Regions from separate parts of the Streptomyces sp. NPDC101132 genome, predicted to be linked through region 1. Evidence: riboswitches for the same ligand, from Rfam matches in the RefSeq annotation. Region 1 holds a riboswitch; each other region holds the start of a gene.
What was found. Region 1 has a riboswitch for cobalamin ahead of ACIQUR_RS01975 (CoA-acylating methylmalonate-semialdehyde dehydrogenase). Riboswitches for the same ligand answer to the same signal wherever they lie in the genome.
Positions count from the first base shown of each region.

Region 2: linked by a shared signal. The riboswitch ahead of metE (5-methyltetrahydropteroyltriglutamate--homocysteine S-methyltransferase) and the one ahead of ACIQUR_RS01975 (CoA-acylating methylmalonate-semialdehyde dehydrogenase) in region 1 are both predicted to bind cobalamin.
Region 3: linked by a shared signal. The riboswitch ahead of ACIQUR_RS10150 (cobalamin biosynthesis protein) and the one ahead of ACIQUR_RS01975 (CoA-acylating methylmalonate-semialdehyde dehydrogenase) in region 1 are both predicted to bind cobalamin.
Region 4: linked by a shared signal. The riboswitch ahead of ACIQUR_RS11450 (energy-coupling factor ABC transporter permease) and the one ahead of ACIQUR_RS01975 (CoA-acylating methylmalonate-semialdehyde dehydrogenase) in region 1 are both predicted to bind cobalamin.

Region 1 is NZ_JBIVYX010000001.1:406,275-412,014, forward strand. Features, by position in the region: gene ACIQUR_RS01965 (short-chain fatty acyl-CoA regulator family protein) at 1-474, shown strand, start outside; gene ACIQUR_RS01970 (cobalamin-binding protein) at 484-1,398, opposite strand; cobalamin riboswitch at 1,447-1,632, shown strand; gene ACIQUR_RS01975 (CoA-acylating methylmalonate-semialdehyde dehydrogenase) at 1,844-3,343, shown strand; gene ACIQUR_RS01980 (acyl-CoA dehydrogenase family protein) at 3,349-4,494, shown strand; gene ACIQUR_RS01985 (enoyl-CoA hydratase/isomerase family protein) at 4,491-5,576, shown strand; gene mmsB (3-hydroxyisobutyrate dehydrogenase) at 5,573-5,740, shown strand, end outside.
Region 2 is NZ_JBIVYX010000009.1:241,233-246,972, reverse strand. Features, by position in the region: gene ACIQUR_RS22290 (hypothetical protein) at 260-874, shown strand; gene metE (5-methyltetrahydropteroyltriglutamate--homocysteine S-methyltransferase) at 999-3,323, opposite strand; cobalamin riboswitch at 3,508-3,659, opposite strand; gene ACIQUR_RS22280 (5'-nucleotidase) at 3,858-4,793, shown strand; gene ACIQUR_RS22275 (FKBP-type peptidyl-prolyl cis-trans isomerase) at 4,869-5,276, shown strand; gene ACIQUR_RS22270 (NAD-dependent epimerase/dehydratase family protein) at 5,326-5,740, opposite strand, start outside.
Region 3 is NZ_JBIVYX010000003.1:572,660-578,399, reverse strand. Features, by position in the region: gene ACIQUR_RS10170 (hypothetical protein) at 1-608, opposite strand, end outside; gene ACIQUR_RS10165 (alpha/beta hydrolase) at 788-1,915, opposite strand; gene ACIQUR_RS10160 (anion permease) at 2,292-3,548, shown strand; gene ACIQUR_RS10155 (hypothetical protein) at 3,569-3,820, shown strand; cobalamin riboswitch at 3,949-4,094, shown strand; gene ACIQUR_RS10150 (cobalamin biosynthesis protein) at 4,130-5,098, shown strand; gene ACIQUR_RS10145 (cobyric acid synthase) at 5,095-5,740, shown strand, end outside.
Region 4 is NZ_JBIVYX010000004.1:214,122-219,861, reverse strand. Features, by position in the region: gene ACIQUR_RS11465 (energy-coupling factor ABC transporter ATP-binding protein) at 1-322, opposite strand, end outside; gene cbiQ (cobalt ECF transporter T component CbiQ) at 322-1,071, opposite strand; gene ACIQUR_RS11455 (energy-coupling factor ABC transporter substrate-binding protein) at 1,075-1,515, opposite strand; gene ACIQUR_RS11450 (energy-coupling factor ABC transporter permease) at 1,512-2,225, opposite strand; cobalamin riboswitch at 2,255-2,453, opposite strand; gene ACIQUR_RS11445 (hypothetical protein) at 2,565-3,104, opposite strand; gene ACIQUR_RS11440 (L-serine ammonia-lyase) at 3,267-4,649, opposite strand; gene ACIQUR_RS11435 (APC family permease) at 4,772-5,740, opposite strand, start outside.

The DNA of each region.
Region 1 (5,740 bases):
CGCGGGGTCCCGTTCTCCTTCGTCCGGGTCGACCGGGCCGGGAACATGTCCAAGCGGCAGTCCGCCACCGGATTCCACTTCTCCCGCGCGGGCGGCACCTGCCCGCTGTGGAACGTCTACGAGGCCTTCGCCGCGCCCAGCCGGATCCACGTCCAGGTCGCCGCCATGCCCGACGGACAGCGGTACCTGTGGACCGCCCGGGCCGTGACCCGCCACCGCGGAGGCTGGGGCGAACCCGGCAAGACCTTCGCCATCGGGCTCGGCTGCGAGATCCGGCACGCGCACCGGCTCGTCTACTCCGACGGCCTCGACCTCGGCAACGCCTCCACCGCCACCCCCATCGGCATGGGCTGCCGGCTCTGCGAACGCCTCGACTGCCCCCAGCGCGCCGTCCCACCCCTGGGCCGGGCCCTGACCGTCGACGAGAACAGCAGCACGTTCGTCCCCTACCCCGTGGCGCGAGGCCGGGACTGAGGATCGGGCTCAGCCCAGCCGCCGGGCCTCCGCCTCGGTCACGGGGTCCCCCGCCCGCACTCCGTGGAGCACGTGGGCGAGCACCTCGGCGCCGCGGACCACGCGGGGACCCGGTCGGTTGAAGTACGCCGGGCCGTCCAGCACCCACACCTCCCCGGCCCTCACAGCGGGCAGCTCCTGCCAGCCCGGCAGCGCGGTGAGCAGATCGATCTCCGCCATGGTCCGTTCGGGCGGGAAGCCGCACGGCAGGACGAGCACCACGTCCGGACTGGCCTCGCGGACCGCCTCCCAGGTCATCGGCTGGGTGTGCTCGCCGGGCTCGGCCAGCAGCGGTTCCCCGCCGGCCGCAGTGATCTGTTCCGGTACCCAGTGGCCTGCGGGCCACAGCGGGTCGAGCCATTCGATGGCGACGACCCGGGGCCTGGCCCTGCCCCGCGTGAGTCGGCGGACCTCGTCGAGCCGACCGCGCAGTTCGGTGCGCCGCTGCTCGGCCCGCTCCCGCACCCCGAGCACGTCCCCTACGGTGACCAGGCAGTCGAGCACGTCGTCGAGGGTCTTGGGTTCCAGGCTGAGGACCCGAGGACCGGCATCCATGACGCGCACCGCGCGGGAGACGCCTTCGTAGGACACCGCGCAGACGTCGCACAGGTCCTGGGTGAGCAGGACGTCCGGTGCGAGCGCGGCGAGCGCCTCCGTGTCCAGGGTGTAGAGCGAGGAGCCGGAGTGGGCGGCCCCGCCGACCGCCTCGGAGATCTCCCGGCTGCTGAGGTCGTCCGCGGCGAATTCGGCGCGGGTGACGACGGGCACGGAGGCGACGGCGGCGGGCGGCCAGTCGCATTCGTGGGTGCGTCCGACCAGGTCCGCGGCCAGTCCGAGGTCCGCCACGATGTCCGTGGCCGCCGGAAGCAGGGAGACGATGCGCATACCGCGACTCTAGGCCCGCCCGAGTGGCGGGTCTGGACTTACTAGGACGTCCAACTATATGTTCGTGGCACAAGGTCCGCGGTGCAGGGAAGCCGGTGTGAGTCCGGCACGGTCCCGCCACTGTGACCGGGGAGTGTGCTGCCATCCACACGCCACTGACGAGGACTGTCGGGAAGGCGGGCGGCACGCGGAGATCCGGGAGTCAGGATACCGGCCGCGGGTTGTTCCGTGTTGTCCACGAGGATGGAGCAGACACGCATGGCACCGGTCCGTACCCACGACCCTGGTGATCCGGCGGAGCGAGCGGTGACTCCCGCGTTCACATAGCTCTTCGACGGCCTGACGCCGTCGTCGTCCCACGGCATGCCCTGCGCGGCACCCCACCGGGTGCGGGCGTCGGCCTGCCGTGCCATCCCCGGATCCAACCTGACGAGAGCAGGCATCCATGGTCCGTGAACTCACCCATTTCATCGGCGGAAAGCACACCACCGGAACCTCCGGGCTCTTCGCCGACGTGCACGACCCCAACACCGGCGCCGTCCAGGCGCGCGTACCGCTGGCCGGGCGGGCCGACACCGAGGCCGCCATCGTCAACGCCGAGGAGGCGCAGGCGGAATGGGGCCAGTGGAACCCGCAGCGCCGGGCCCGGGTGCTGCTGCGTTTCCTCCAGCTCGTCGAAGGCGAGCGCGAGAGCCTGGCCCGGCTGCTGTCCGCCGAGCACGGCAAGACCGTCGCCGACGCCCATGGAGACCTCCAACGCGGCCTGGAGGTGGTGGAGTTCGCAGCCGGGATCCCGCACCTCCTGAAGGGCGAGTTCACCGACAACGCGGGCACCGGCATCGACGTGCACTCCCTGCGCAGCCCGCTCGGCGTGGTCGCCGGCATCACCCCGTTCAATTTCCCCGCCATGATTCCGCTCTGGCAGGCGGCCCCCGCCCTGGCCTGCGGGAACGCGTTCATCCTGAAGCCGTCCGAACGTGACCCTTCCGTGCCGCTGCGCCTCGCGGAGCTGTTCCTGGAGGCCGGGCTGCCGCCGGGCGTACTCAACGTCGTCAACGGCGGCAAGGAGGCCGTTGACACCCTCCTCGAGGACCCTCGCATCCAGGCCCTCGGCTTCGTCGGCTCCACCCCGATCGCCGCGCACATCTACGCCACCGCCGCCGCCCACGGCAAGCGTGCCCAGTGCTTCGGCGGAGCCAAGAACCACATGATCGTGATGCCCGACGCCGACCTCGACCAGGCCGTCGACGCCCTCATCGGCGCCGGCTACGGCTCGGCCGGCGAACGCTGCATGGCCATCTCCGTCGCCGTGCCCGTCGGCGAGGAGACCGCAGACCGCCTGGTCGCCGCGCTCAAGGACCGGCTTTCGACCCTGAGGATCGGCCGGTCCGACGACCCCGAGGCGGACTTCGGACCCCTGGTCAGCCGCGACGCCCTGGACCGGGTGAACCGCTACGTCGACATCGGCGTGAACGAGGGCGCCGAACTCGTCGTGGACGGACGGGGGTTCACCCTGCCCGGGCACGAGAACGGCTTCTTCGCGGGCGCCACGCTCTTCGATCGGGTCTCCCCGCAGATGCGCGTCTACCGCGAGGAGATCTTCGGCCCTGTGCTGTCGGTCGTCCGGGCCGCCGACTTCGAGGAGGCGCTGCGCCTGCCGAGCGAGCACCCGTACGGCAACGGCGTGGCCATCTTCACCCGGGACGGTGACACCGCCCGCGAGTTCACCCGCCGGGTCAACACCGGCATGGTCGGCGTCAACGTGCCCATCCCGGTGCCCGTCGCCTACCACACCTTCGGCGGCTGGAAGCGCTCCGGATTCGGCGACCTGAACCAGCACGGGCCGGACTCGATCCGCTTCTACACCCGTACGAAGACCGTCACCTCGCGCTGGCCCTCCGGGGTCAAGGAGGGCGCGAGCTTCACCATCCCGACGATGGGGTGAGCGCCGTGACCACCACCCTCACCGAGGACCAGCTCGCGCTCGCCGAGGTCACCCTCGACTTCGCCCAGGAGCAGCTCGCCCCGCACGCCCTGGCCTGGGACCAGGACAAGCACTTCCCCGTCGACGTCATCCGCCGAGCCGCCGGACTGGGGCTGGCCGGCGTGTACGTACGCGAGGAGCACGGGGGCTGCGGACTCACCCGTACCGACGGGGTCCTCGTCTTCGAGACGCTGGCCACCGGCTGCCCGTCCATCGCCGGCTACCTCTCCATCCACAACATGGTCGCCTGGATGATCGACCGCTATGGCGACGACGCCCAGCGCGAGCGCTGGCTGCCCGGTCTCTGCTCCGCCGCGACGCTGGCCAGCTACTGCCTGACCGAACCCGGCGCGGGCTCGGACGCCGCTGCCTTACGCACCCGCGCGGAGCGGCAGGACGGCCACTACGTCCTGACCGGGGTCAAGCAGTTCATCTCCGGCGCCGGCGCCTCGGACCTCTACCTGGTCATGGCACGGACAGGCGAACCGGGCCCCGGAGGAATCTCCGCCTTCATCGTCGAGCGTGCGGATCCGGGTGTCTCGTTCGGGCCCAACGAAAGGAAGATGGGCTGGAACGCCCAGCCCACCCGCCAGGTGATCCTCGACGGGGTCCGGATCCCCGCCGACCGGCGACTGGCCGCCGAGGGCGACGGCTTCCGGATCGCCATGAACGGCCTCAACGGCGGCCGCCTCGGCATCGCCGCCTGCTCGCTCGGCGGCGCCCAGAGCGCCCTGGACCGCTCACTGTCCTACCTCGCCGACCGCGAGGCCTTCGGAACCAGGCTGCTGGACGCCCAGGCCCTGCAGTTCCGCCTGGCCGACATGGCCACCGAGCTCGCCGCCGCCCGCGCCCTGGTCCGGCAGGCCGCCGAATCCCTCGACACCGGGGATCCGCTGGCCCCACGCCTGTGCGCGATGGCCAAGCGCTTCGCCACCGACACCGGGTACGCGGTGGCCGACGCCGCCCTCCAACTGCACGGCGGCTACGGCTACCTCAGCGAGTACGGCATCGAGAAGATCGTCCGCGACCTGCGGGTCCACCAGATCCTGGAAGGCACCAACGAGGTCATGCGCGTCATCGTCGCGCGCGGACTCACGGAGACACTGCGATGACCAACGAGAACCCCACCGCAGAGGACCACGTCCTGCTGCGCACCGAGGGCCACGCCGCGTACATCACCCTCAACCGCCCCAAGGCACTCAACGCCCTCAGCCACCCCATGGTCCAGCACATCGAAGAGGCGCTGTCCGCCTGGGCAGACGACCCTTCGGTCGAGCTGGTCGTCATCGAGGGCGCAGGTGAACGGGGTCTGTGCGCGGGCGGCGACATCCGTGCGATCTACCAGGACGCCCGCACGGGCGGTACCGCCTCGGCGGACTTCTGGCGCGACGAGTACCGCCTCAACGCCCTGATCGCCCGCTACCCCAAGCCGTACGTCGCCCTCATGGACGGCATCGTCATGGGCGGCGGGGTCGGGGTCTCGGCCCACGGCAGCGTCCGCATCGTCACCGAGCGCTCCAAGGTCGCCATGCCCGAGACCGGCATCGGCTTCGTCCCCGACGTCGGCGGCACCTACCTCCTGGCCCTCGCCCCCGGTGAGCTCGGCACCCACCTCGCGCTCACGGGAGCACCCGTCGGCGCTGCCGACGCCCTGCTGTGCGGGCTCGCCGACCACTTCGTGCCCTCGTCGGCGCTGCCCGACCTGGTGCGGGACCTGGCCCTCCAGCCGGTACACGCCGTACTGGAGCGGTACGTGAAGCAGCCACCGTCCGGCGAACTGGGCACGGCGCGCGAGTGGATCGACCACTGCTACGCCCCGGACACGGCCGAGGAGATCGTCGCGCGGCTTCGGACGTCGGGCGAGCCCGCCGCGAAGGACGCAGCCGGCACCCTGCTGGCCAAGTCCCCCACGGCGGTCAAGGTCACCCTGGCCGCGCTGCGCCGGGCCCGGCACCTCGGACCGCTGGAACGGGTGCTGGAACAGGAGTACCGCGTGTCCTGCGCGGCACTCGCCTCCCCCGACCTCGTGGAGGGCATCCGCGCCCAGGTCGTCGACAAGGACCGCGACCCGCACTGGACGCCCGCCACGCTGGAGGACGTCACCCCCGCGGACGTGGAACGGTACTTCGCCCTGCTCGACGCGCACGAGCTCCGGCTCGACGCGGCCGCTACGTCCCAGGAGGTCGTCTGGTGAGCACCACCGTCGCGTTCATCGGCCTCGGCCACATGGGCGGCCCGATGGCCGCCAACCTCGTCAAGGCCGGACACCGCGTCCTCGGCTTCGACCTCGTCCCCGACCTGCTGGCCACCGCCGCCACGGCCGGGGTCGAGCCCGCCGCCTCCGCGGCCGCGGCAGCC
Region 2 (5,740 bases), on a different contig from region 1:
GCTGCTGCGGCGTGCGGCGCCCGGCTGATCGGCGTGGCCTGCTTGACCGGCCGGGCGGGCGCCTCCAGAGTCGGAATCCGGTCCTGGGCGACCGGCACCCCGCGTGACTTCACCCCCCGTGACTCCGCACCCGACCGTAAGGGCCGCCATCGTGACCGGACGCACCCCTGAGCCGACCCGGAGCCCGGGACCGGGCGAATCCTCGGGCGTACCCCGGGGCGGACCCCCGGGCGAGCCCCTGGGCGAGCCCCGATGGCCGATGGCGGCGGCCGTCGTCACCGCGATGGTGCTGACCGTCCTGCTCCCCGACGACCTCCGGCTGGCGCCCCGCTGGGTTCTCCCCGCCGTCGAGGGGCTGCTCCTGCTGGCGCTCATCGCCGGCGACCCGGGCCGGATCGACCGGCGGTCGGCCGCCCTGCGCACGCTGTCGATCGCCCTCGTGGGGGTGCTGGCGCTCAGCGCCGTCTGGTCGACGGTCCAGCTGGTCGACGACATCCTGCACGGCGGCCAGGAGACCAGCTCCGCCGTCAGCCTGCTGCAGACCGGCGGCACGGTGTGGACCGGTACGGTCCTCGCGTTCTCCCTGCTGTACTTCGAACTCGACGGCGGCGGGCCGGCCGCCCGCGCCCACCGCCTGCCCGGCGCGCCCGCGCTCGCCTTCCCCCAGCAGGTCGACCCGCGGCTGGGCAGCGCCGACTGGCGCCCGTACTTCATCGACTACCTCTACCTCGGGCTCACCAACGCCACCGCGTTCAGCCCCACCGACGTCATGCCGCTCGCCCCCTGGGCGAAGATCGCCATGGGCATCCAGTCGCTGGTCTCCCTGCTGATCCTCGGTCTCGTGGTCGCCCGTGCCGTCAACGTCCTCGCCTGACGCCTGACGCCTGACGGAACGGCCCGGGGCTGTGCGGACTCCTGGTCGGGGCCGTCGCCCGTCCGCCACGCCCGGGGACCCGGGGCCGGGCGCGGTGGACGGCCGGCCCCGGGAGCCTCTCGGGTCAGGCGTCGTCGCCGGTGAGGCCCGCGCGGACCTCGCGGGCGGCGGCCACCAGGTTCTCCAGGGAGGCGCGGGTCTCGGCCCAGCCGCGGGTCTTCAGTCCGCAGTCGGGGTTGACCCACAGCCGCCCGGCCGGGATGGCGTCGAGGCCGGTGCGCAGCAGGCCGGCCGCTTCCCGGGTGCCGGGGACGCGCGGGGAGTGGATGTCCCAGATGCCGGGGCCGGCTTCGCGCGGGTAGCCGTGGGCGGCGAGTTCGCGGGCGACCTGCATGTGCGAGCGGGCGGCTTCGAGGCTGATGACGTCGGCGTCGAGGTCGTCGATGGCGGCGACGACGTCGCCGAACTCGGCGTAGCACATGTGCGTGTGGATCTGGGTGTCCGGCCGGACCCCGCTGGTGGTGAGCCGGAAGGCCTCGGTGGCCCAGGCCAGGTAGCCGGCGTGGTCGGCGGTGCGCAGGGGGAGGGTCTCGCGCAGGGCGGGCTCGTCGACCTGGATGACCCGGACACCCGCGCTCTCCAGGTCGGCGACCTCGTCGCGCAGGGCGAGCGCGACCTGGCGTGCGGTGTCGCCGAGGGGCTGGTCGTCGCGTACGAAGGACCAGGCGAGCATGGTGACGGGGCCGGTCAGCATTCCCTTGACCGGCTTGGCCGTCAGGGACTGGGCGTACGAGGTCCAGCGGACGGTCATCGGCTCGGGGCGGGAGATGTCGCCCGCCAGGACCGGGGGGCGCACGTAGCGGGTGCCGTAGGACTGGACCCAGCCGTGCTGCGTGGCGAGGTAGCCGGTGAGCTGCTCGGCGAAGTACTGGACCATGTCGTTGCGTTCGGGTTCTCCGTGCACCAGGACGTCGAGGCCGGTCTTCTCCTGGAAGGAGATCACCTCCTCGATCTCGCCCTTGATGCGCGCCTCGTAGCCGGCGGTGTCGATGCGTCCGGCCCGCAGGTCGGCACGGGCCGCCCGGAGCTCGTCGGTCTGCGGGAAGGATCCGATCGTGGTGGTCGGCAGCAGTGGCAGACGCAGGTGGGCGCGCTGGGCGGCGGCACGTTCGGGGTAGGGCTGGGAGCGCTGCCGGTCGGCCTCCGTGACGGCCGCCGCGCGGGCGCGGACGGCGGGGTCGTGGGTGAGGGGGGACGCGGCCCGGGAGGCCAGGACGGCGCGGTTGGCGGACAGTTCGCCCGCCACCGATGCGGTGCCGGAGGTGAGTCCCCTGGCCAGGGTGGCGATCTCGGCGGCCTTCTGCCGGGCGAAGGCCAGCCAGCGCCGGATCTGCGGGTCGGCGTCCTTCTCGGCGGCGGCGTCGAGCGGGACGTGCAGGAGGGAGCAGGAGGCTGCCACGTCGACCCGGTCGGCGAGGCCGAGCAGGGTGCCGAGGGTGGTCAGGGACTTCCCCAGGTCGTCGACCCAGATGTTGCGGCCGTTCACGACCCCTGCGACCAGCCGCTTTCCGGGCAGTCCGCCGACGGCCGCGAGGTCGTCGAGGTTGGCGGCGGCCGGGCCGGTGAAGTCGAGCGCCAGTCCCTCCACGGGTGCCTTGGCCAGGACGGGCAGGGCCTCGCCGAGCCGGTCGAAGTAGGACGCGACGAGCAGCCTGGGCCGGTCGGTGAGGGCGCCGAGTTCGCGGTAGGCGCGGGCGGCCGCGTTGAGTTCGGCCGGGGTGCGGTCCTGGACGAGGGCGGGCTCGTCCAGTTGCACCCACTCGGCGCCGGCGGCGCGGAGGGCGGTGAGGACCTCCGCGTACACGGGCAGGAGCCGGTCGAGCAGGGTCAGCGGCCGGAAGTCGGCTGCCGCGCCGGGTGCGGGCTTGGCGAGCAGCAGGTAGGTGACGGGGCCGACGAGGACGGGACGGGCGGTGTGGCCGAGGGTGAGGGCCTCGCGGAGCTCGGCGACCTGCTTGGCGGGGTCGGCGGTGAAGACGGTGTCCGGGCCGAGTTCGGGGACCAGGTAGTGGTAGTTGGTGTCGAACCACTTGGTCATCTCCAGCGGCGGCACGTCCTGGGTCCCGCGTGCCATGGCGAAGTAGCCGCCGAGGGTGTCGGCGGCGACGGCGGCCCGGTGGCGTGCGGGGATCGCGCCGACCATGACGGTGGTGTCCAGGACGTGGTCGTAGTACGAGAAGTCGCCCGTGGGCACTTCGGTGATGCCGGCGGAGGCGAGCTGCTGCCAGTTGGCGCTGCGCAGGTCCGCGGCGGTGGTGCGGAGTGCGTCGGCGGTGACGCGGCCCTTCCAGTAGCCCTCGATCGCCTTCTTGAGCTCACGGTTCGGGCCCTGGCGGGGGTAGCCGTGGACGGTGGCGCCTGCTGCCGCGGCTGCGGACTTGGTGGTCACGGAGATCTCCTTCGCGAGATGAATCCCTGAGATCCCGATGGGCCCCGGAGGCGCGAAGGGGTACGAGGAGCGGACGGCCACGACCCGCGCGGCACGCGCGGTCGACCGTCTGCTGTGTACGCCGACCCGCCCACGAGGTCACCGGGACATCCGCGCACGGCTCGGGCCGGCACGGGCAACGGGCAGGTCTTCGGACTCGCGGGCACGCCGGCCTCCGAAGAGGCGGGCACCTACTGGCCGTCGCTTCCCAGGACCTCGCGGTCCCAGTGCGTATGACGGCGGTCGTTCCCGCTCACCGCTGCGGGGCAGTCCCGGATTCCCACCGGGTTCCCTCTTGCGACGCATCCCGCCTGGCGGACGGGGCGAACCAGCTGCACCGGCCAGCGTATGCCGGACGCCTGCCGGGTGACGACCCCCGTCCGGCATGCGGACGCGTGCCAGGGCCGCCGCCCCGGCGGGGGGGGTACGCGTTTTCGGCCGGCTCGAACGGGTGATAACCCCCTCGGTGTTGCACGTGTGCCGGCGGGGGGCGTGATGAAGTACGACCTGTCCGACCGCCTCGTCGTGGGGATCGCCTCCAGTGCCCTGTTCGACCTCACCGAGTGCGACGCGGTGTTCCGGGAGCGGGGTGAGGACGCGTACCGGGCCTGCCAGGAGGCCCATGCGGACGACGTCCTGGGCAAGGGCGTGGCCTTCCCCTTCGTGCGGCGCCTGCTGTCGCTGAACGACCTCGCGGATCCGTCCGATCCGCTGGTCGAGGTCATCATCCTGTCGCGCAACGACCCCGACACCGGGCTGCGGGTGATGCGTTCCATCGCGGCGCACGGTCTGCCCATCAGCCGGGCGGTCTTCCGGCAGGGCCGGCCGTCGCACCGGTTCATGCCGGCCCTGAACATGTCGTTGTTCCTGTCGGCCGACGGTGCCGACGTCCGTGCGGCGATGGCCGACGGGCTGCCGGCGGGGCACGTGCTCAGGACGGAGCGGGTCGACGACGACGCCGACCGGGAGCTGCGGATCGCCTTCGACTTCGACGGCGTCCTGGCGGACGACTCCTCCGAGCGGATCTACCAGTCGGCGGGCATCGACGAGTTCCGCGCGCACGAGGTGCTCAACGCGACCACCCCGCACGACCCGGGCCCCCTGCGGGAGTTCCTCGCGGGCGTCAACCGGATCCAGCGCCGCGAGGAGGAGGAGCGGCGCGCGGTCCCGGCGTACCGGCCCCGGCTGCGGGTGTCCCTGGTCACCGCGCGGGACGCCCCCGCGCACGAACGGGCGGTGCGGAGCCTGAGGCAGTGGGGACTCCGGGTGAACGACGCCTTCTTCCTCGGCGGCGTCGACAAGGCGGCCGTGATGCGCGCGCTCGACCCGCACATCTTCTTCGACGACCAGGTCGCGCACCTGAACGGCACGGCGCCGGCCACCCCGAGCGTCCACGTGCCGTTCGGCATCGTGAACGCGCCGGTACCGTGATCATCCGGGGCACGGGGTGTCCGGGTGTCCGCCCGGTCCGTGCCGGGACTGTCGACGGCGAGTGATGGGGCTGCAATGGGTGCGCTGGAGAAGCCGGAGGTCGTGGTTCCGGAGGGTGCGGCTCCGGCCGAGCTGACCGTCCGGGACCTGGTCGTCGGGGACGGGCCCGAGGTGAAGCCGGGCATGGTGGTCAAGGTCCACTACGTCGGGGTGACCTTCGAGACCGGGCAGGAGTTCGACGCCTCCTGGGACCGGGGCGAGCCGTTCAAGTTCGCGCTGGGCAGCGGCCGGGTCATCAAGGGCTGGGACCGGGGGGTGAAGGGGATGCGGGTCGGCGGCCGGCGCGAGATCGTCGTTCCGCCGCGGCTCGGCTACGGGAACCAGTCGCCCTCACCGCTGATCCCGGCCGGCTCGACGCTGGTGTTCGTGGTGGACCTGGTCGACTCGTACTCGGGCACGGGCGGGTGGAGCAGCGGCGCGTGAGGCCCGCTCCGCCGGCCGGCTGCGCGGGCCGCGCGGCCGTGCTCCGGGCTCACGCCGCGCGGCGCCCGGTCCAGGCGTGGTGGTGGTCGACAAGGGTCTCCTGCCAGGGGCGGTAGGTGATGCCGAGTTCCTCGGTGCTCCTGCGGTTGTCGACCGCGAACCTGATCCCGAGGTGCTTGCGGATGTAGTCCTGCGTGAGGCCGAAGGCCGGTCCCAGGAGCCGTACCGGCCAGTGCGGCAGGCCCCACCGGGGCAGGCGTGGGTCCCTGGGGCGCACGGCCAGCAGGGCCCGGGCCATCTCGCGGAACGACACCATCTCCGGCCGGGCCAGGATGTACCGGCCGTGCGCGCCGGGCTGCTCGGCGGCGGCGATGTGGGCCGCGGCCACGTCCCTGACGTCCACGACGGTGAAGGAGAAGTCGGGTGCGCCGTAGCAGAACCAGCCCTTGAACAGCTCGTCCACG
Region 3 (5,740 bases), on a different contig from region 1:
AGGGTGGCGGTGTCCGGGGCCGGCCCCGCGGCCTCGTCCTCGGGGCCCTCGTACGGGACCTCGCACCGCTCGTCGTGGAGTTCGGCGACGCGCTGGCCGAGGAGGTCCAGGAGCGCGGGGACGGTGACCGGCCCCGCGGAGAGCTGGAGGAGGGAGAGCAGCTGGGGCATCGCCTCGACCACCTCGGCGACCGCCGCGGGGGCGACGCCGTCGGGCGCGGGGTGGATGAGGGACCAGGCGTCGAACAGCGCGACCCAGCCGCGCAGTACGGCGGCGTCGTCGCTGTCCCAGGCGCGCAGCCGCCAGCCGGGGCGGGCGCTGGTGCCGTGGACCTCGACGAGTCCGGCGAGGCGGGCGCGGTCCCAGGCGGCGCGGATCTGGCCCGGGGTCAGGCGCAGCTCTCCGGCGGCGCGTTCGACCGCGTCGGAGGGGAGGGTGCCCGTGGTGCGCGGGTGGGGTGCGCCGGTGCCGCCGCCGAGGTGCTCGGCCGCCCAGCGGGTGAGGCGTACCTCGTCCGCGAGTGAGGCTCTGGCGCGGTTGGCGAGTTCGGCCGGGCCCGGGGTGCCCGCGGGCGGGCGGGGGGCCGGCCGGGTGCGCCGGTTCGTCACCGCCTTGCGGGCGGTGGCCACCGAGCGCGGGGAGACGAGTCGGAGTCTGGAGTCGCGCGCCAACTGCTCATCAGGCTTTCGGGACGTCACGGGGAGCAGTCTCGCCCTTCACCGGCCGAAAGCCCAAACGGAACCGGCCGTTACCACGGGCGTGTTCACGCCAACTGTGGCGGGCGGGGTCACATGAGGGGCGTGAGGAAGCGGCGCAGGGCCTCTTCGTAGCCGGCGGGGTCCGCGTTCCACATCGCCCCGTGGGGTGCGTCCCGGACGGTGTGGAGGGTGACGAGCGAGGGGCGGCGGTCGGCCAGGTTCCGCGACAGCTCGTAGGGGGCGAGGGCGTCGTCGGGGCCGTGGAGCACGAGGACGGGGACGCGCAGCCCCGCGGGGTCGGCGGCTTCCGGCAGCCGGTCGCCGCGCAGCCCGGTGCGGCCCTCGGCGGCGCGGACCGCGAGGGGAATCAGCGGGGCGGGGGTGCGGCGGGCGGCGGCGAGGTTGCGCAGGGTGCGGTGCCAGTCGAGCACGGGCGAGTCGAGGACCAGGCCGGCGATGCGGTCGCGGAGCGCGGAGCGGGCGGCGGCGTGCAGGGCCATCGAGGCCCCGGTGGACCAGCCGTGGAGGACCACGCGGTCGGCGCCGAAGCGGACGGCGTAGCGGATGGCCGCGTCGAGGTCCCGCCACTCGGACTCGCCGAGGTGGCCGAGGCCGTCCGGGGAGGCGGGGGCGCCGAGGTCGTTGCGGTAGGCGAGGTCGAGCACCGGGAGCCGTGCGGCGTTCAGGAACGGCATCAGGTTCATCGGGTGCTCGCGGGTGGCGCCCAGGCCGTGCACCGTGATCACCCAGGTGCGGCGGGGGGCGGGCACGAACCAGGCGGGCAGCGCGCCGAGCTCCCCGGGCACGTCGACGTCGGCGTACTCCAGGCCGAGCGCGGAGCCGGGGTCGCCGACGTGGAGCGCGGGGGTGAAGTGGACCCGGCTGCCGGTGGCGAGGCTGCCGTGGGTGACGCGTTCGAGGTGGCGGACGACCGTGTCGGGGTCGTGCGGGGCCTCCGCGAGCACCTGGCCGACGACGGCGTGCACGCCGGGCGCGACCAGTCCGTACCGGCCGGGACGCAGGGCGGCCAGGGAGCGGGTCAGGGACACCTGCCCGTCGGCCGCGCCGTGGACGCTGAGCCGGGGGCCGCCGGGGAGGGGGCGGCCGGGGGCGGGGCGGAGGGCCGCGTCGCCGACGTACCTGCCGACGGCGACCGCGGCCGCTCCGGCACCTATGAGCGTGGTGACGGCCGCTGCCGTCGCTGTAGCGGTGCGCACGGCTCCAGTGTCGGCGGGCGGGGGCCGGGCGGCCAGCGGAGCGGCTCGGGAGGGTGGGGCGGAAGGGAGGCGCCGCATGACGGTCACCGGCCGGAGCGGTCCGGTTACGGCTGGTCGGAGGGCCGCCGGCAGCCGCGTGATCTGCGTCTCCCGCGGGCCTCGCGGCGGCCCTCCGATGGTTCCGTTTCCATCACGGGAGCGGGCCGCTCACCTCGCCCTGACGTGCATATTTACGGACATCGACCAGACAATCGGCACAAAATGTCCCGTGGGGCGCCGATCCGGTACACCGGTCCGCCCGCCTCAGTTCATCTTCCGTTCACTCAGGTTGCCTACGTTCAACGAAGCCACTGACCTCAAACAGAAGCCTGGGTAAATGGAGCACATAACGCTTCTCCTCGGGATCGTGATCGTTACCGCTCTCGTCTTCGACTTCACGAACGGTTTCCACGACACCGCCAACGCGATGGCCACCACCATCTCGACTGGCGCTCTCAAGCCCAAGACGGCGGTGGCCATGTCCGCCGTGCTCAACCTCGTCGGCGCGTTCATGTCCGTGGAGGTCGCCAAGACGATCTCCAAGGGCCTGGTCAACGAGGAGGGCATCCAGCCCGAAGTGATCTTCGCCGCCCTGGTCGGCGCGATCCTCTGGAACCTGCTGACCTGGCTGGTCGGACTGCCGTCCAGCTCCTCCCACGCCCTGATGGGCGGTCTGATCGGTGCCGCGGTCGCGTCCGCGGGCATCGGCGCCGTCAATGGCGGCGTCGTCGTCACCAAGGTCCTCATCCCCGCCGTCGCCGCCCCGATCGTGGCCGGCGTGGCAGCGATGCTGGCCACCAAGGTCACGTACAAGCTGGGCAGCCAGGTCGGCGAGAAGACCTCCGCGAAGGGCTACCGCGCCGGGCAGATCGCCTCCGCGGGCCTGGTCTCCCTGGCGCACGGCACCAACGACGCGCAGAAGACGATGGGCATCATCACCCTGGCCCTGATCGCCGGCGGCGCCATCGCGCCCGACGCGAACCCGCCGGTCTGGGTCATCGTCTCCGCCGGTCTGGCCATCGCCCTCGGCACCTACCTCGGCGGCTGGCGCATCATCCGCACCATGGGCAAGGGCCTGACCGACCTCCAGCCGCAGCAGGGCTTCGCCGCCCAGACCTCGGCCGCGAGCGTCATCCTGGCCTCCTCCAACCTGGGCTTCTCCCTCTCCACCACCCACTCGTGCTCCGGTGCGGTCATGGGCGCCGGCCTCGGCCGCAAGGGCGGCGTGGTCCGCTGGTCCACCGCCACCCGCATGTTCGTGGCGTGGGGCCTGACCCTGCCGGCCGCCGCGCTGGTCAGCGCCGGCGCCGAGCTGGTCACCCGCCAGGGCGACTGGGGCGTCGCCGCCGTCGCGGTCTTCCTCGTCGGCTCCTGCCTCGCCATCTGGCTGGTCTCCCGCCGCCAGGTCGTCGACCACAACAACGTCAACGACGTGGACGCCGAGGAGCCCGGTGTGGTCACCACCGCCATCGCGGCCGTGACCCCGCCGCCGGCCGGCACCACCGCCGCCGTCGCGGACGAAGACCTCAAGGCCACCATCCCGGCCCCCTCCCAGCACCCCGAGTCCCCGGCGGCCCCGGCCGCCGCGGTCTGAACCACAGAGGATCAAGCGGTATGGACATCGACTGGGCAGCCCTCGGCTCCGTCTTCGGCGTGAGCCTGTCGGCCACCGTGCTCCTGGTGACGCTGTTCACCCTCGGCATCGTCGGCCTCTCGAAGCACGAGGCGGCCACCGAGCAGGGCGATGGGGGTACCTCCCAGGCCGAAGGCCGAGGGGGAGCAGCTCTGGCCCGCACGGGCGCGTACGCCTCCTTCGCGCTCTGCGCGGCGGCCGTGGCGTACGGCATCTACCTCATCGTCAGCTGACCTGACGGCCCGAACTCCCCCGCGGGACACCCGCGGGGGAGTTCTTTTGCGTGCCGCGGCGCGTCGTCCCGGTCGGGCCCGCACTCCCCCGGGCGTTCCCTTAAGGGCAGGTCAACGGCAAGTTGACGGGCTGTCGCGGTGCGTGGTGGACTGCCCGAGCCATCACGGCGGCAGGAGAGGAAGTCCGGTGCGAATCCGGCGCGGTCCCGCCACTGTCACCGGGGAGCACACCAGCCCCGGGAGCCAGGAACTCTCACCGCCGGTTTACGTCGAACCAGGGCGCGGACCCTGAGTGAGGACATACCTGCCATGCGTGCCGACCGCGTGTTCGCGTACGGCGCGGCGGCGGGCCTGATCGGCGACCGGATCCTCGGTGATCCGCGCCGCGGGCACCCCGTCGCCGCCTTCGGTCGCGCCGCCGCCGCAGTGGAACGCGCCCTCTGGCGCGACCACCGGGGCCGCGGCGCACTCCACACACTCCTCTGCGCCGGTGGTGCGGCGGCCCTGGGCGCGCTCGGCGCCCGCGCCGTGCGCTCCCGGCCCGCCCCCCTCCGTATCGCGCTGACCGCCACCGCCACCTGGGCGGTGGTCGGCGGCACCTCGCTGGCCCGCGAGGCGCGGGCCATCGGCGGGGCGCTGGCCGCCGGCGACACCGACGTGGCCCGCGAACGCCTGCCCCACCTGTGCGGGCGCGACCCGCACGCGCTGGACGAGCAGCAGATCGCGCGGGCGGTCGTGGAGTCGGTCGCCGAGAACACCTCGGACGCCGTGGTCGGGGCCCTGGTCTGGGGCGCGGTCGCGGGCGTGCCGGGACTCGCCGCCTTCCGCGCGGTGAACACCCTGGACGCCATGGTGGGCCACAAGTCGCCCCGTTACCTGCGCTACGGCTGGGCCTCGGCCCGGCTGGACGACCTCGCGGGCTGGCCGGGAGCCCGGCTCACGGCCGCCGCGGCGGTGCTGGCGGGCCCGGATCGTCGGGGGGCGGTCCGGGCCTGGCGGCAGGACGCCGCCAAGCACCCCAGTCCCAACGCCGGACCGGTCGAGTCCGCCTTCGCGGGGGCGCTCGGCGTACGGATGGGCGGCACCCTCGCGTACGGCGGACGCGTCGAGCACCGGCCGGTGCTCAACGGCGCGGCCGGCCGCCCGGTCGCCGTCCCGGACATCGAACGGGCGGTACGGCTCTCCCGGCGGGTCACCTGGCTGGCGCTGGGCGCCTGCGTGGCCGGCCGGACCCTCGCGGCGCGCGTCGCGCGCACCCACCAGGAAGGCAGGGCATGAGCGGCTCCTCGGCACGGCTCGGCGGCGGACTGCTGGTCGCCGGCACCACCTCGGACGCGGGCAAGAGCGTCGTCACGGCCGGCATCTGCCGCTGGCTCGCCCGGCAGGGCGTGAAGGTCGCGCCCTTCAAGGCGCAGAACATGTCCCTCAACTCCTTCGTCACGCGCGAGGGCGCCGAGATCGGCCGCGCCCAGGCCATGCAGGCCCAGGCGGCCCGGGTGGAGCCGACCGCGCTGATGAACCCGGTGCTGCTCAAGCCGGGCAGCGACCGCTCCAGCCAGGTCGTGCTGCTGGGCCGCCCGGTGGGCGAGATGAGCGCGCGCGGCTACCACGGCGGCCGCCAGGAGCAGCTGCTCGGCGTGGTGACGGACTGCCTGGAGCAGCTGCGGGGCACGTATGACGCCGTGATCTGCGAGGGGGCCGGCAGTCCGGCGGAGATCAACCTGCGGCGCACGGACATCGTCAACATGGGCATCGCGCGGGCCGCCCGGTTCCCGGTCGTCGTGGTCGGCGACATCGACCGGGGCGGGGTGTTCGCGTCGTTCTTCGGCACCACCGCCCTGCTCGGCGCCGAGGACCAGGAGCTGGTGGCCGGCTACCTGGTCAACAAGTTCCGGGGCGACGTCTCGCTGCTGGAGCCTG
Region 4 (5,740 bases), on a different contig from region 1:
TCATCGGTCCGAAGGACACGTCCTGCTCCACGGACGCCGCGAACAGCTGGTCGTCCGGGTCCTGCGTCACCAGCTGTACGGAGGTCCGCAGCCGGGTCAGCCCGGCGCGGTCGTGCCGCACCCGCTCGCCGTCCAGCCGCAGTTCCCCCGAGCCCGGCCGCAGCCCCCCGCTCAGCAGCCGCAGCAGCGTGGTCTTTCCCGCGCCGTTGCGGCCCAGCAGCACCAGGGCGCGGCCGGCCGGGATCCCGAAGCCGACGTCCGCCAGCACCGCGGGCCCGTCCTCGTACGCGTACCCCGCCGCCACCAGCTCCACGACCGGCATCACAGCCACCGCCCCTCCACACCCAAGGTGAGCGCGACGACCGCGCCCAGCAGTACACCCGTGGCCCCCAGGAAGCGCCACGACACAGCGGCCTCCGGCACCAGCACCCGCAGCGTCCCGTCGTAGCCCCGCCCGGCCAGCCCGGACTGGAGCCGCGCCGCCCGGTCGAAGGCCCGTACGAACGAGGTCGCCGCCAGCCCGGCCAGCGAACGCCAGGCCGCCGCCCGCCCGGTGGCCCCCAGCCGGGCGGCCTGCGCCTGCCGGATCCGGGCCAGCGAGTCGAGCAGCAGGAAGCTGATCCGGTACATCACCATCGCCACGTCCACGACCGGCGCCGGCACCCCGGCCCGCACCAGTCGCGGCAGCACGTCCGAGACGGGCGTGGTGAAGGCGAACAGCAGCACCCCCAGCGAGGCCGCCGAGGTGCGCAGCAGCAGCTCGGCGGCGGCCACCGGGCCGTGCGGCGCCAGGGACACCCAGCCGGCGTCCCCGCCCACCTGGAAGAGCAGCGGGACCGCGCCGGTGAAGCAGAAGCCCAGCGGGATCCGGAACGCCCGCCACAGCCGGCGGGGCGCCACCCCGGCCGGGCCGAGCAGCACCGCGAGCGCGGCCGCCGCCACCACCGGGCCGCCGGGCCAGGGCGGCAGGCAGACCGCCGAGACGGTCAGCCCGAGCCCCAGCACGGCCTTCTCCAGGGGGTGGCGGCGGCGCCAGCGGCTCGCGTGCGCCGCCGCGTCGATGGGCAGCACCGGCTACGCGCCCGGACCGGCCGAGCCGGCGGAGCCGGCGGAACCGACGGAACCTGACGGAGCGGATGAACCGGCGGAGCCGGCCGGCTCCGCCGCGTCGCCCGCGGCGCTCTCCCGCGGCATCCCCGCGGCCCGCAGGGCGCTCTTCAGCTCGCCCTGCCGCCGGCCCCGCCGGAGCCCGAAGTAGTACGCGAGCACGCCCGCGCCGAGCGCCGCCTGGAGCGCGAACAGCGCCGACTCGATCTCGCCCGACGGCGGTTCGTACAGCGGCGAGAACCAGGGCTCGTAGTCCGGCTCCAGCTCGGTGATCGCCGCCTCGGCCTGCGCGTCCGCGCCGGCGAACGGCTCCTCCTTGCCCTCGCCCAGCCCCAGCGCGAGCGGCAGCACCGCCAGCGCCGCGACCAGGAGCAGCAGCAGGGAGTTGATCTTCGCGTTACGGCTCATCGCGCCACCTCCGCGGCCGCACCGGACTGGCTGCCGGATCCCGCGCCGGCCCCCCTGAGCACCCCGAGGCGCAGCAGGTCCGCCTTGCTCGACTGCGACAGCAGCCGCATCACGAGAACCGTCAGCAGCCCCTCGCTGATGGCGAGCGGGATCTGGGTGAGCGCGAAGATGCCGCCGAACTTGGCGAGCGCGCCCGCGAATCCGGTGCCCGGGTCGGGGAACGCCAGGGCGAGCTGGACGCTCGTGACGCAGTACGTGCTCAGGTCCGCGACGAACGCTCCGAAGAACACGGACACCATCAGCGGGACGCCGGTCCTGCGGAGCAGCAGGTACGTCCCGTACCCGGCCCAGGGGCCCGCGATGGCCATCGAGAAGACGTTGGCGCCCAGCGTGGTCAGGCCCCCGTGGGCCAGCAGCAGCGCCTGGAACAGCAGGGTGATCGTGCCCAGCACGGCCATCACCGGCGGCCGGAACAGGATGGCGCCCAGCCCGGTGCCCGTGGGGTGGGAACAACTGCCCGTCACCGAAGGGATCTTCAGGGCGGACAGGACGAAAGTGAACGCTCCGGACGCGCCGAGCAGCAGCGTGCTCTCGGGGTTCGCCTTCACCTCACGGGTCAGCGCGCGGACCCCGTGGACGACGAAGGGAGCGGACGCGGCGCCCCAGGCGGCCGCGTGCAAGGGGGGCAGAAACCCCTCGGCAATATGCATGAGTGGGGGAGACCTCTCCAGCACCTCGTGGATGGACAACGCGCCCTGGCCGGTCTCCTGGCTCACGGGTGCTGATGCCCGGGCTCCGCCTTCCCGGGCCGCGCGGTCGGTCAGCCGCGGCAGCCCAGTGGCTTCCTCGCGGAGTGGAGCCGGACTTCCCGATCACAGTGGCGAGGGCCGCACCGGTTTCACACCGGTTTCCCGTACACCAAGGCCCATTGACCCTAATCGCCCGTGTGGAGCAGCCACAACCCGGCCTCCCCTCCGCCGGACGCGCGAGGGGCCGGACGCGTACGCGCCCGGCCCCTCACCCCGCACCCCGCCGTCGTGCCGGAGCGCTCAGCAGACGTTGGTGTGCTTCACGTCCAGCACGAAGCGCTCCGGGTTGTGGAGCTTGAACGTGCTGTAGTTCGGATAGGTGTTGAACGCGGCGCCGAAGGTGACGACACCCTCGTAGTCGCCGGTCAGGGCGATGCCCTTGAGCTTCGGCAGGTAGATCTTCTGAAGCTTCGGGCCCTTGTAGACGGACTGGCCCGCGTCGTTGTGCGCCGCGGCCGGCGTCAGCCTGACCTCCAGGAAGTACCGCCCGGCGAGCGGCACCAGCCTGCCCGAGCCGTCGTAGCGCAGCTCGGAGACCCGCTTGACCGTCGTCGTCGGGATGTACCCCTTGATGTCGATGACGATCCGGTCGTACGTGCAGTGCCCGCCCCAGCGGGCGTTGACCACGAGCGGCGTCTGCGTCGCGGTGGTCGTGGCGGGAGCGGCCGCGCGGGACTGCGCGAACGCGGAAGCCGGTACGGCGAGCCCGATCCCGGCGGTGAGGACGACACCCGTGGCCACGGCCACGAGGCGCCGGCGGTTGAAGTGACGGTGAGGCATTGAGTCCCCCGATTCTCCGGATGTGGGGACAGTGGTGTCACTACGGAAGACACCCGGCACCCCCCGTCCGGTTGCACGGTCCGGGCAGGAAGAAGGGGCGGTACCCGGAGGATCCGGGTACCGCCCCTTCGGCGTCCTGCCGTCGTCGGCGCGACGGTCAGGTCAGCACTCGATGACGTTGACCGCGAGGCCGCCGCGGGCGGTCTCCTTGTACTTGATCTTCATGTCGGCGCCGGTCTCCTTCATGGTCTTGATGACCTTGTCCAGGGAGACCTTGTGGCTGCCGTCGCCGCGCATCGCCATCTTCGCCGCCGTGACGGCCTTCACCGCCGCCATGCCGTTGCGCTCGATGCACGGGATCTGGACCAGGCCGCCGACCGGGTCGCAGGTCAGGCCCAGGTTGTGCTCCATGCCGATCTCGGCCGCGTTCTCCACCTGCTCCGGAGTGCCGCCCAGCACCTCGGCGAGGGCGCCCGCCGCCATCGAGCAGGCCGAGCCGACCTCGCCCTGGCAGCCGACCTCGGCGCCGGAGATCGAGGCGTTCTCCTTGAACAGCATGCCGATCGCGCCCGCCGCGAGGAGGAAGCGGACCACGCCGTCCTCGTCCGCGCCCGGCACGAAGTTCATGTAGTAGTGCAGGACGGCCGGCAGGACGCCCGCGGCGCCGTTGGTCGGGGCGGTCACGACCCGGCCGCCGGCCGCGTTCTCCTCGTTCACCGCCATCGCGTAGATCGTGGTCCACTCGCTGCGGTGCATCATCGGGTCGCCCTCGGTGCGCAGCTGGCGCGCCGTCGAGGCGGCCCGGCGCTTGACCCGGAGGCCGCCGGGGAGGATGCCCTCGCGGGACATGCCGCGCTGGACGCAGGCCTGCATGACCCGCCAGATCTCCAGGAGGCCCTCGCGGATCTCCTCCTCCGTGCGCCAGGCCTTCTCGTTCTCCAGCATCAGCGAGGAGATCGACAGGCCGGTCTCGCGGGTCAGCCGGAGCATCTCGTCGCCGGTGCGGAAGGGGTACTTCAGCACGGTGTCGTCGAGCTTGATCCGGTCCTCGCCGACCGCGTCCTCGTCGACGACGAAGCCGCCGCCGACCGAGTAGTAGGTCTTCTCCAGCAGCGGGGCGCCGGACTCGTCGTACGCGAAGAGGGTCATGCCGTTCGCGTGGTACGGCAGCGAGCGGCGGCGGTGCAGGATCAGCTGGTTCGGCTCGTCGAACGCGATCTCGTGGACGTCCCCTATCTCGGCGCCCAGCAGCCGCAGCCGGCCGTTCTGCCGGATGCGCTCGACCTCGTCGTCGGCCTTCTCGACGTCGACGGTGCGGGGCGAGTAGCCCTCCAGGCCGAGCAGGACGGCCTTGGGGGTGCCGTGGCCGTGCCCGGTCGCGCCCAGCGAGCCGTAGAGCTCCGCGCGCACCGACGCCGTCTGGGCGAGGACGCCGTCCTTCTTCAGGCGGTTCACGAACATCCGGGCCGCCCGCATCGGGCCGACCGTGTGGGAGGAGGACGGACCGATGCCGATGGAGAAGAGGTCGAACACGGAGATGGCCACGGGTCGGACTCCTTTGTCTGCTCGTGGAGGGGGCAGGAGATGGGGATGTGTGCGGATTTTGTCCGACAGACGAGCCTAACCCGTGTGGGTGAACAGCTCGCCTGCCGGACGGTCTCTGGGGGTCAGGCGTGGGACAGCTCACGTTCGCGCTGCCCGGTCGCCCGGGGCTCCCCGGCGGCGGTGTCGCCGTCGAGGACGGGGTCCGGGCCCGGCAGCCCGGCACGGTGGGCCTTGACGCCCGCGTGGACGGCCCAGTGGTAGTGGCCGAGTGCGGCGACCGCGACCAGGGCGACGTCCACGCCGCCCGGGATGCGTCCGGTGCCGCCGAACTCGGTGCTGCCCAGGTAGGACAGCAGGGACAGGGTGCCGAGGAAAGCGACCATCCACCACGCCGGGGCGAACTGCTCGGTCAGGTTCCGGCGGCCCCTGCGGGTCAGGACCAGGGCGGCGATGGGCGCCGCGACCAGGGTCAGGGCGGTGACGATCCCGGTGTTGGGCCACTTCGACCAGTACAGCGCGCAGGCGGCGAAGACGAAGGTCAGCGGGCACAGCACCCGGGCGAAGGGGAGGCGGAAGGGGCGGGGGAGGTCCGGCTTGGTGCGGCGGAAGACGCCGACCGCGACCGGTCCGATCAGGTACGAGATGACCATGGCGGCCGAGATGATCGGCGCCAGGGTCTTCCAGCTGTGGCCGACGGTGACCAGCAGCAGCACGGAGAAGCCCAGGTTCATCCACATGGCCGGGCGGGCCGTGCCGTAGACGGGGTGGGTCTCCTTCAGCTTCTTCGGGAAGAAGCCGGTCTCGGAGAGGTTCTGGACCATGTACGCGGCCGAGGCCACGTTGGCGATGTTGGAGCCGGCGGGGGAGATGAAGGCGCCGAACTGGAGCATCACCACCACCCAGTGGATCATCAGCAGCTGGGCCAGCTCCGCGAAGGGCGAGTTGAAGTTGACCCCGGCCCAGCCGCCGGCCTCCGCCAGGTGCTCCGGCGGTACGGCGCCCAGGAAGGCGGCCTGGAGGGCGAGGTAGATCACCAGCCCCAGGGAGAGCGCGCCGACCAGGGCGACCGGGATGGCCCGGCCGGGGTTCTT